4 regions of the Shinella sp. G-2 genome follow, and region 1 is predicted to be linked to each of the others. Evidence: riboswitches for the same ligand, from Rfam matches in the RefSeq annotation. Region 1 holds a riboswitch; each other region holds the start of a gene.
The links. Region 1 has a riboswitch for cobalamin ahead of V8U06_RS15420 (hypothetical protein). Riboswitches for the same ligand answer to the same signal wherever they lie in the genome.
Positions count from the first base shown of each region.

Region 2: another riboswitch for cobalamin. It lies ahead of metE (5-methyltetrahydropteroyltriglutamate--homocysteine S-methyltransferase); the one in region 1 lies ahead of V8U06_RS15420 (hypothetical protein).
Region 3: another riboswitch for cobalamin. It lies ahead of V8U06_RS06855 (aromatic ring-hydroxylating oxygenase subunit alpha); the one in region 1 lies ahead of V8U06_RS15420 (hypothetical protein).
Region 4: another riboswitch for cobalamin. It lies ahead of V8U06_RS02640 (CbtB domain-containing protein); the one in region 1 lies ahead of V8U06_RS15420 (hypothetical protein).

Region 1 is NZ_JBBEYH010000008.1:131,260-133,455, forward strand. Features, by position in the region: gene metH (methionine synthase) at 1-945, opposite strand, end outside; gene V8U06_RS15420 (hypothetical protein) at 1,027-1,242, opposite strand; cobalamin riboswitch at 1,343-1,558, opposite strand; gene V8U06_RS15425 (GH36-type glycosyl hydrolase domain-containing protein) at 1,968-2,196, shown strand, end outside.
Region 2 is NZ_JBBEYH010000002.1:505,130-507,325, forward strand. Features, by position in the region: gene metE (5-methyltetrahydropteroyltriglutamate--homocysteine S-methyltransferase) at 1-960, opposite strand, end outside; cobalamin riboswitch at 1,059-1,268, opposite strand; gene V8U06_RS06425 (caspase family protein) at 1,490-2,196, opposite strand, start outside.
Region 3 is NZ_JBBEYH010000003.1:61,215-63,410, forward strand. Features, by position in the region: gene V8U06_RS06845 (diguanylate cyclase domain-containing protein) at 1-11, shown strand, start outside; gene V8U06_RS06850 (DUF6656 family protein) at 51-656, opposite strand; cobalamin riboswitch at 953-1,148, shown strand; gene V8U06_RS06855 (aromatic ring-hydroxylating oxygenase subunit alpha) at 1,253-2,196, shown strand, end outside.
Region 4 is NZ_JBBEYH010000001.1:520,826-523,021, forward strand. Features, by position in the region: gene V8U06_RS02635 (peptidoglycan-binding domain-containing protein) at 1-808, shown strand, start outside; cobalamin riboswitch at 901-1,261, shown strand; gene V8U06_RS02640 (CbtB domain-containing protein) at 1,307-1,483, shown strand; gene V8U06_RS02645 (CbtA family protein) at 1,496-2,196, shown strand, end outside.

The sequences.
Region 1 (2,196 bases):
GAAGCCCTCGATCTGCGCGGCCATTTCCTCGGGCGTCTCGTCGTATTTGCCGAAGGCGTTCGGCAGACCGGCATTCGGATAAGCGCAGACGAAGGTGCCAGCGACGGCCGAAATCTCGGCGAGGTGCGCGCGCATGGCGTTTGCCCCGAGCGCGCAGTTGAGCCCGATGGAGACGGGGTCGGCGTGCCGCACCGAATTCCAGAACGCTTCCGGCGTCTGGCCGGAAAGCGTGCGGCCGGAAAGGTCGGTGATCGTGCCCGAGATCATGATGGGCAGGTCGATGCCCTTTTCCTCGAAGACCGCGCGCGTCGCGAAGATCGCAGCCTTGGCGTTCAGCGTGTCGAAGATCGTCTCGATCAGGATGATGTCGGCGCCGCCGTCGATGAGCCCGCGCACCTGATCGCCATAGGCGCGCGTCAGATCGTCGAAGGTGACGGCGCGGTAGCCGGGATTGTTGACGTCGGGCGAGATGGAGGCGGTGCGGTTGGTCGGACCGAGCGCGCCGGCGACGAAGCGGCGACGACCGTCCTTCTCCTGCGCCCGCAGGCCCGCGCGGCGGGCCAGGCGCGCGCCGTCGCGGTTCAGCTCATAGACCATGTCCTCCATGCCGTAGTCGGCCTGGGCGATGGTTGTGGAGGAGAAGGTGTTGGTCTCGAGGATATCAGCGCCGGCAAGGGCATAACGATAGTGGATATCCTCGATGGCGCCGGGCTGCGTCAGCGTCAGGAGATCGTTGTTGCCTTGCTGGTGGCAGGCGCAATCGCCGAAGCGCGCCCCGCGGAAATCCTCTTCCACCAGCTTCAGTGTCTGAATTTCCGTGCCCATGGCGCCGTCGAGCACGAGAATGCGTTCGCGGGCAGCGGCTTCGAGCGCGGCGCGGATGTCGCGACCGTCCCGTCCCGGCTGTTCGGGGCCGAACAGGGTGTCCAGATGAGAAACGGCCATGGGAAACCCTCCGATGCAAGATGACTTGCATCGGAGTCACATAAAGATATCTTTATGTCAACATGTCTTTATGCGAAGTATCTAGTGCAGGCGCCCATCCGCCCCGGCAAGCGAGGCGAACAACGCCTTGAGGCGGGCGACATCGGGATCACCCCCCTCATAGCGCGCCAGCTTGCGCACTTCCTTCAGCGCCTCGACGGCAAGGTCGGCGCCGCGCGGTTGCCAGAGCAGCCAGGAGATGAAGACGGATTCCGGCTTGCCGGTGCCCGATGGCTTGGTTTCGGTGAATGCAAACATGTCTTCCCCAATCGGTAATTGGGGGATGGCCGGACGCACGCTGCTGGAATTCCGCCCGCGGCGGAAGCAGACGTACACCATTGGGACACCCCGCCCATGGACGTTACGAACTGTCAGGGCAGGTCTCCTGGCTTCGGGTCGTCGCCGCTGTCTCGCCTTCCCGGTGAAAACACCAGTGGCATGGAGCGACAGCAGCTCGCCGTTCACAGTTGCGGGGGCAGCGCCGGCCTTGCCGCTCTTTTGGAGCATCGCACCGGCTTCCCTCTTAGCCTCCGAGCCGCAAACGACTCGGAAGACCCTGACGGCGGCAACACTGGCGTGGCGGGCAGGCCAAGTCAATGGCGCGCACCCTCCGTTCACAGCCGCGGGAACTTTTCCGTTCGCCCGGCATTACGGCTCGGCCCGCATCCTGCGCGGGCTCGCCTTCTGGGAGGGGCTGGCGATTCACCAAAACCGCAGATGAGGGTCCATGCTGCGCCATCTCGCCCTGTTGACAGGTTGCAAGTCTCTGTCCTTACGGCTAAAAAATGCCGTTTTCATGCACCACGCGGCCAGGATGCCAATCAGCGTGTCGCTTGAGCCAGTTCCCCCCGTGAGGCACCCGTTGGGTGCAGCCCGGTGTCATGGCTGATCGCGGCACCGAGATGAAGCCTGCCCGCGGAAAACCCTCCGGCGCAAAGGCCATCGCCGAATGGTTCAACAAGGCCGGATCCAGAATCAGAAACATGCCCCTTCACAATACGCCGCAAGCTCCGCGCGACGCCGATGCCAAGCAGATCGACTATAACGACTCGATCCGCGCCACCTATCTGACGCTGGAGGAGCTGGCCGACTGCGGCGAAGCGCTCGCGCGCGACAGGACGGCGACCCTGCCGGGCTATCAGCCCTTCGAGTTCCGGCCGCGGCACAAGGAAAACGAGAAGGAGATCTTCCGTGTCTACCAGGCGACCGCCA
Region 2 (2,196 bases), on a different contig from region 1:
GGCGATCGTCTCCTTCACCTTCGCAAGATTGCTCCGCCAGATATTGCGACCGTCGATCAGCCCCAGCGAGAGCGTCTGGCCGGGCGCGACCCTGGCAATCACGTCGCCCGCCTGTTCCGGCGCGCGCACGAGATCGACGTGAAGCCCGGCAACCGGCAATGCAAGGGCCGTGTCGAGATTGTCGCCGAGGGCGCCGAAATAGCTTGCCAGCATGATCCTGAGATCGGGGATGAGGGTAGCGAACGCGGCATAGGTACGGACGAGCGCCTGCCGCTCCTCGCCGGTCAGGTCCAGAACCAGGCAGGGCTCGTCGATTTGAACCCATTGCGCGCCCGCATTCGACAGCTCGGCGAGGATCCTCGCATAGACCGGCAGCAGCCGTTCCAGCAGTCGCAGCGAGCTCGAGCCGTCGCGCGATTTGCCGAGCTTCAGGAACGTCACGGGGCCGAGCAGAACCGGACGCGTCTCCACCCCGAGCGCCCGCGCCTCCAGAAAGGCTTCCAGAGGCGTGTTCTTGGTCAATTCGAAGCTCTGCTCCTTCTCGAACTCGGGCACGAGATAGTGATAGTTCGTATCGAACCATTTGGTCATTTCGAGCGCCGGCACGCCGTCGCCCTGATGGGCATGGCCGCAGGCGGCATGGCCACCGTTCGATCCACGCGCCATGGCGAAATAGACGTCGAGATCGACCGCGCCTGCGCGCCAGCCATAGACCGGCGGGATGGCCCCCACCATGACGGCCGTGTCGAGCACATGATCGTAGAGGGAGAAGTCATTCGACGGGATGACGCCGATCCCCCTGGCCTTCTGTTCCAGCCAGGCGCCGGCACGAAGCCTGGCAGCGGTTTCAAGCAGTACGCCGCGGTCGGACTTGCCCGACCAGTAGGATTCAAGCGCGAATTTCAGTTCGCGGTGTCTTCCTATCCTTGGGAAGCCGAGATTTGCAGTCTTGATGGTCATTTCCTTACCCCGAAGGTTGTGGGCAAGGCATTGGCTGACGCATCGGCGCGCGGATGCGGGATTCCGGGCGCAAAGCGGCACACCGGACACCCCGCCCGTGGACGTTATCTATCGCGGCAGGTCTCCTGGCTTGCGGGTCATCACCGCTGTCCGTCTTCCCGAGGCGTCTTCCTCAGTGACATGTTGGACAGGGCTCTCCGCCTACAGTTGCGGGGGCAGCTCCGGCATGGGCGCACAGGGCGCCATCACCGTATTCCCTCTTAGCTCCGGATCGTAAAATCCGCAGAACCACGATGGCGGCACCATGACCCGCGAAGAGGCCGCCGTCAATAGACATAAAGGAATCTTTATATCCCTTGAGAAAGCGACGTTCCCCCGCCAGACCGGGACCGGCATCTTGCGAATGCCGCCCGGGCCCTGAGCCTCCCCGCACCGCGCTTCTTCCCCTCCTCGCAGAACCGCCCAAACGAAAGCCGCTGGAAACGGGTGTTTCCAGCGGCTTTGTTTTTCGAGGCGCCCTGCGTCCGGATCAGGTCCGGGCGGCGAGGCGGTCGATGGCGTTCTGGGTCGCGGTGCCGAAGTCGCCGTCGACGGGGCCGTCATAGTAGCCGCGCGACTTCAGGATCTGCTGGAACTCCTTGCGGAACTGCGGCGTGAAGTTCGCCGGCGAGCCCTTGAGTTCCTGCAGCTTGCCCTGGTCGCCGCCTTCGATGCTGGCAGCGGCCCAGCGGGCGGCTTCCTTGGCGTTGGCGCGCGTGCCGAGGCCCTGGTCGTAGAGGCGCGAGAGATTGCCCATGGCGTAGGTGTTGCCGCCATTGGCCGCCTTCTCGTACCAGTTCAGCGCTTCGACATAGTCCTGCTTCACGCCGTTGCCGACGTCGTAGAGCCAGCCGAGCGAGGCCATCGAGTAATAGTCGTTCTGCGCCGCGGCCTTTTCGTACCAGGTGCGGGCTTCAACGAAGTCGACGGGAACGCCGAGGCCGGACTGGTAGGCGTAGCCGACCGACGACATGGCGTTGATGTCGCCGCCTTCCGCGCCCTTCTTGTACCAGTCGAGCGAGGCGGCGTAGTCCTGCGGCGTGCCGAGGCCTTCGCGGGTGAACCAGCCCATGGTGGCCTGTGCATTGGCATAGCCCTGTTCGGCCGCCTTGCGGTACCACTTGATGGCCTCGTCATAGTCCTTGCGCGTGCCGTTATAGCCTTCGCGGTAGAGCCAGCCGAGGGACGCCTGGGCAT
Region 3 (2,196 bases), on a different contig from region 1:
ACCGGGCGTAAACCCTTCCGGTGAAGGCGAGCAGCGATGTTGCCGAAGGGCTAGAGCGCGCGGATGATCTTGCGCAGCGCCTCGTTGCGCGCGCCGAGCATCAGCACGTTCTTCATGGCGAGCTTCGGATCGTCGGTGCGGAAGATCACGCCGTTGCCGCGCACCTTGCGGTCGATCTTGAGGCGGCCTTCTTCCTCCGTCGGCGCGATGGCAACGGCGAAATACATGCGGCCGGGCGTGCGGGAAATGCCGGCGAAGAACTGTTCCTCGTCGCCGATCTCGGCGAGGAAGTTGGCCATGTAGAAGGCCCATTGCACATTCTCGAATTCCGCAAAGCGCGAATTCGCCACCGTGATGTGGCAGTAGCCGAGATGCGGCGTCTCGGCGAGCGTGCGGTGGAAGATCAGCTTCGGAAACTGGATGGACTGGTGGAAGCCGTTGATGCGTTCATGGGTGACGCTGCCGGCCCGTTCCAGCTTGCGGCCGGTGCGCTCGGCGACGTCCTGGTAGCTGAGGTAACGTTTCTCGCTCGGGCTCCAGCTCACGCCACGGTCGATGCGGCCGGTGCGCAGGAATTCGGTGTGCACGGCGGATTTCGGCGGGTTCGCTCGCTTGTAGGCGACGGCGTCGTAATATCGGAATTTCGTCTGCTGCACGCCTCGGCACTCCATCCTCGCGCCCGGATCGCGGTAAAGTTTATGGAAACGTCGTTAAGCAATCCTTTCCGCCGCATTCCCGATTTCCGCGGGGGCGCTCCGCACGGTCGCAATATGACAAGGTGCTTCGTTCCGGACGAGGGTGCCGAAAGAATGGATTATCGTCGGGGTCATTCCTTTATGGCGTTGATATTTCATTGTTATGCCCTGCGGCGGCCTCGTTTCCACCGTCTTTGACTGTCGTCAAATTGGGGCGACGTGTCGCTTTCTGGCATGTCGCGCGCCGATTCTTGCGCTTAGATAAGGACGCTCAAGGTGCCGCTCCCGTCAGGGGGTGGAGAATTGGGAAGCCGGTTGAAATCCGGCGCTGCCCCCGCAACGGTGTTGGAGAAAACGCGGCAGGAAGCCACTGGACGGATGTCCGGGAAGGCGCCGCGACGGTCCCAAGGGACGCTCCTCAGCCCGGAAACCAGCCTGGAGAAACGATCGTGACTGGCTGCGGCGGGCGGCTGGGAAGCGTGCATTGTCGGGCCGTCCGCGTCCGCATGCCGTCTCCTCCGTGCGCCTCATCCCCCATTTTGACAGTGAGGACCGGCATGGATATCCGCAGCGACGTGCTCCGCAAGCTCAAGAACCGCCGTGAAGGCCACAGCCTCGAGCAGGCCTTCTACATCGATCCCGACCATTACAGGCTGGACCTCGAGACGATCTGGTATCGCGACTGGCTGTTCATCGGCCATGACTGCGAGATCCCGAAGGCCGGCAATTACTTCACCGTGCAGGTCGGCGATTATCCCGTCGTCATCACCCGCGACCGCTCCGGCACCGTGCGGGCGCTGCACAATTCCTGCCGCCACCGCGGTTCGCGCGTCTGCACGCAGCACAAGGGCACCTCGGCCAAGCTCGTCTGTCCCTATCACCAGTGGACCTACGAACTCGACGGCTCGCTGCTCTTCGCCCGCCACATGGCCGAGGATTTCGACAGGACGCAACATGGCCTGAAGCCAATCCATTGCGAGACCGTCGGCGGCTACATCTTCATCTGCCTTGCCGAAGAGGCGCCCGATTTCTCGGCCTTCCGCACCCTGGTCGAGCCCTATCTCGCCCGCCATCGCCTCGGCGAGACCAAGGTCGCCTTCGAAAGCACGATCGTCGAGAAGGGCAACTGGAAGCTCGTCTGGGAAAACAACCGCGAGTGCTATCATTGCGCCGCCAACCATCCCGAGCTCTGCCGCACCTATCCGGAAGCGCCGAGCGCCACGGGCGTGCAGGGCGCCAAGGACGATCCCGTCATTGCCGAACACTGGGCGAAATGCGAGGCGGCGGGCCTGCCGAGCGAATTCAGGATGTCGCCGACCGGCCAGTTCCGCGCCGCGCGCATGCCGCTCATCCAGGACGCCGAGAGCTACACCATGTCCGGCGCGCGCGCCGTGCAGCGCCCGCTCTCCAATGACGTCCTGGACAGCGGCATCGGCACGCTGCTGCTCTTCCACTATCCGACGACCTGGAACCATGTGCTCGCCGACCACGCCATAACCTT
Region 4 (2,196 bases), on a different contig from region 1:
TGCGGAAGTCGAGCGGCTGAAGGCCGAGGCCGCCAAGGCTGCGGCGGATGCCGAGGCGAAGGCCTCGGAAGCCGCCCGTCTGGCCAAGGAAGCGGAGAAGCGTGCGCAAGAGGCTGAAGCCGCCAAGAAGCAGGCCGGCGAAGCCGTCACCGCGTCGGGCGAGGCCCAGGGCACGGTGAAGGACAATCGCGGCCTTGCCGTCGACGGGACCGTCGTGGACAAGCAGGAGGAAGAGACCTTCCAGAAGGCGGTGCTCGCCGGCTCGGAGAAGGCCTACCGCGCCTATATCGCCCAGTATCCGAACGGCCGGTACGTCAAGGAGGCCCGCACACGTCTCGCCGCCCTTGCCACCGTCGCCAAGCCGAAGCAGGAAACCGATGCTGAAGCGGAAGCGGAAACGCCGGCCACGGCCGAAACCGAACGCAAGACTGCCGAAGAGCCGGTCGTCGATCCGCGCGAAGCCTATCTCGGCCGCGTCATGCGGGCCGAGGCGCAGCGCTGGCTGAGCATGCTCGGCTTCAACACCTATGGCGCGGACGGCGTCTTCGGCCCGCGCACCCGCTCGGCGATCGCCGCCTGGCAGGGATCGTCCGGGTACCGCGCCGACGGCTATCTCTCGCGCCAGCAATACCGCGCGTTGCGGGATGCCGCGCAATATGCCGAGGCCCGTCAGCATCGCCAGCGCCGCTACGAGCGTGACTACGACGTGCTTGAGGGTCCCGTCGACGGCTATTACGACGGCCCGTACTATCGCGACGAGAACTATTACAACGGCCAGGGCGGTGTGGTGATCATTCCCGGCTATTGAGCCGGGTCATTGCGATTGCGACGGCTGGACGACGGTTTCAGCACAGGTGATGGCGCTGCCGGTCGATTGACTTGTCGGGGGCAGAAGCATAATCATCCCTAGTATTGGATGGTTCCTTGGTCCGGAAACGGACTGGGGAGTAAATGGGAATGTGACGCGGTGGACCCAATTAGGGCGCTGCAATCACGGCCGACCCCGCGACTGTAGAGTAGCGAGGGACGCCCATCCGGCAGGAGGAAGGCTTGGGAGGAGGCAATCGTGCCGCAACCCGCAGGCTGACAACCGGCCGGAAAAGCCACTGGGTGGCATTGCGATAAACCAAGGCCGGACGCCTCTCGATCTACGAATCGTCCACCTTTCGCAATGCCGCGGCCCGGGAAGGCGAGGGCGACCCGCAGGTGCCGAGCACCGGACGCTGCGAGCCAGGAGACCTGCCAACCGATGAGGGCATATCGCCCGACCTGGGGAGGTTTCCCCACTGCCTGCACGGAGGTTGTCATGGCTGTTTCCGCTACGTCTTCTGTTACCCTTTCCGCCAACGATCGTCTCGTCGCCGGCGTTTTCGCTCTCCTCATCGGCGCCTTCCTCGTGTTCGGCGCTGGTCTTGCGAATTCGGCCGTCCTGCACGACACGGCACACGATACGCGTCACTCCTACGGCTTCCCCTGCCACTAAGGAGCTCCTGACATGATCGTTCGTTATCTCCTGGCCGCCCTGGTGGCCGGGCTGTTCTCCGGCGTGCTCATGACAGCCGCCCAGGAGGCCCGAGTCGTGCCGTTGATTCTGCACGCCGAAGAGTTCGAAGGCGAAGCCGCGCCGGCAGGCGAGGGCACCACGCCCGCGACCGACGACGCCGCGCAGACGCAGGAGCATTCCTCGCTCGGCGCCGCCATCCTTAACGTCGCCGCCTATCTGTCGCCGGTTTCCGTGGCCTATGCCCATGAGGGCGAGAATCACGAAGAGGGTGGCATCATGTTCGGCATGAGCCGCTTCTCCGGCACGCTCATGGCCAATCTCGTGACGGGCGCCGGCTTCGCGCTGCTGCTCGCCGGTTTCAGCCTCGTTTCGGGCCATCCGATCACGGTTGCGAACGGGGCGCTGTGGGGCGCTGCGGGCTGGCTTGCCGTACATATGCTGCCGGCCATCGGCCTGCCGCCGGAACTGCCGGGCTTCCCGGCCGCCGATCTCACCCAGCGCCAGATCTGGTGGGTCGCGACCGTCGCCCTGTCGGCCGGGGGCCTCTATCTCCTGGTCCTCAAGCCGAATATCGTCGCCAAGATCGCCGGCATCGTGCTGATTGCCGCGCCCCAGGTCTATGGTGCGCCGCAGCCGAGCGACATTTCCAGCAACGTTCCTGCCGTTCTCGGCGCGGAATTTGCCGTCGCCGC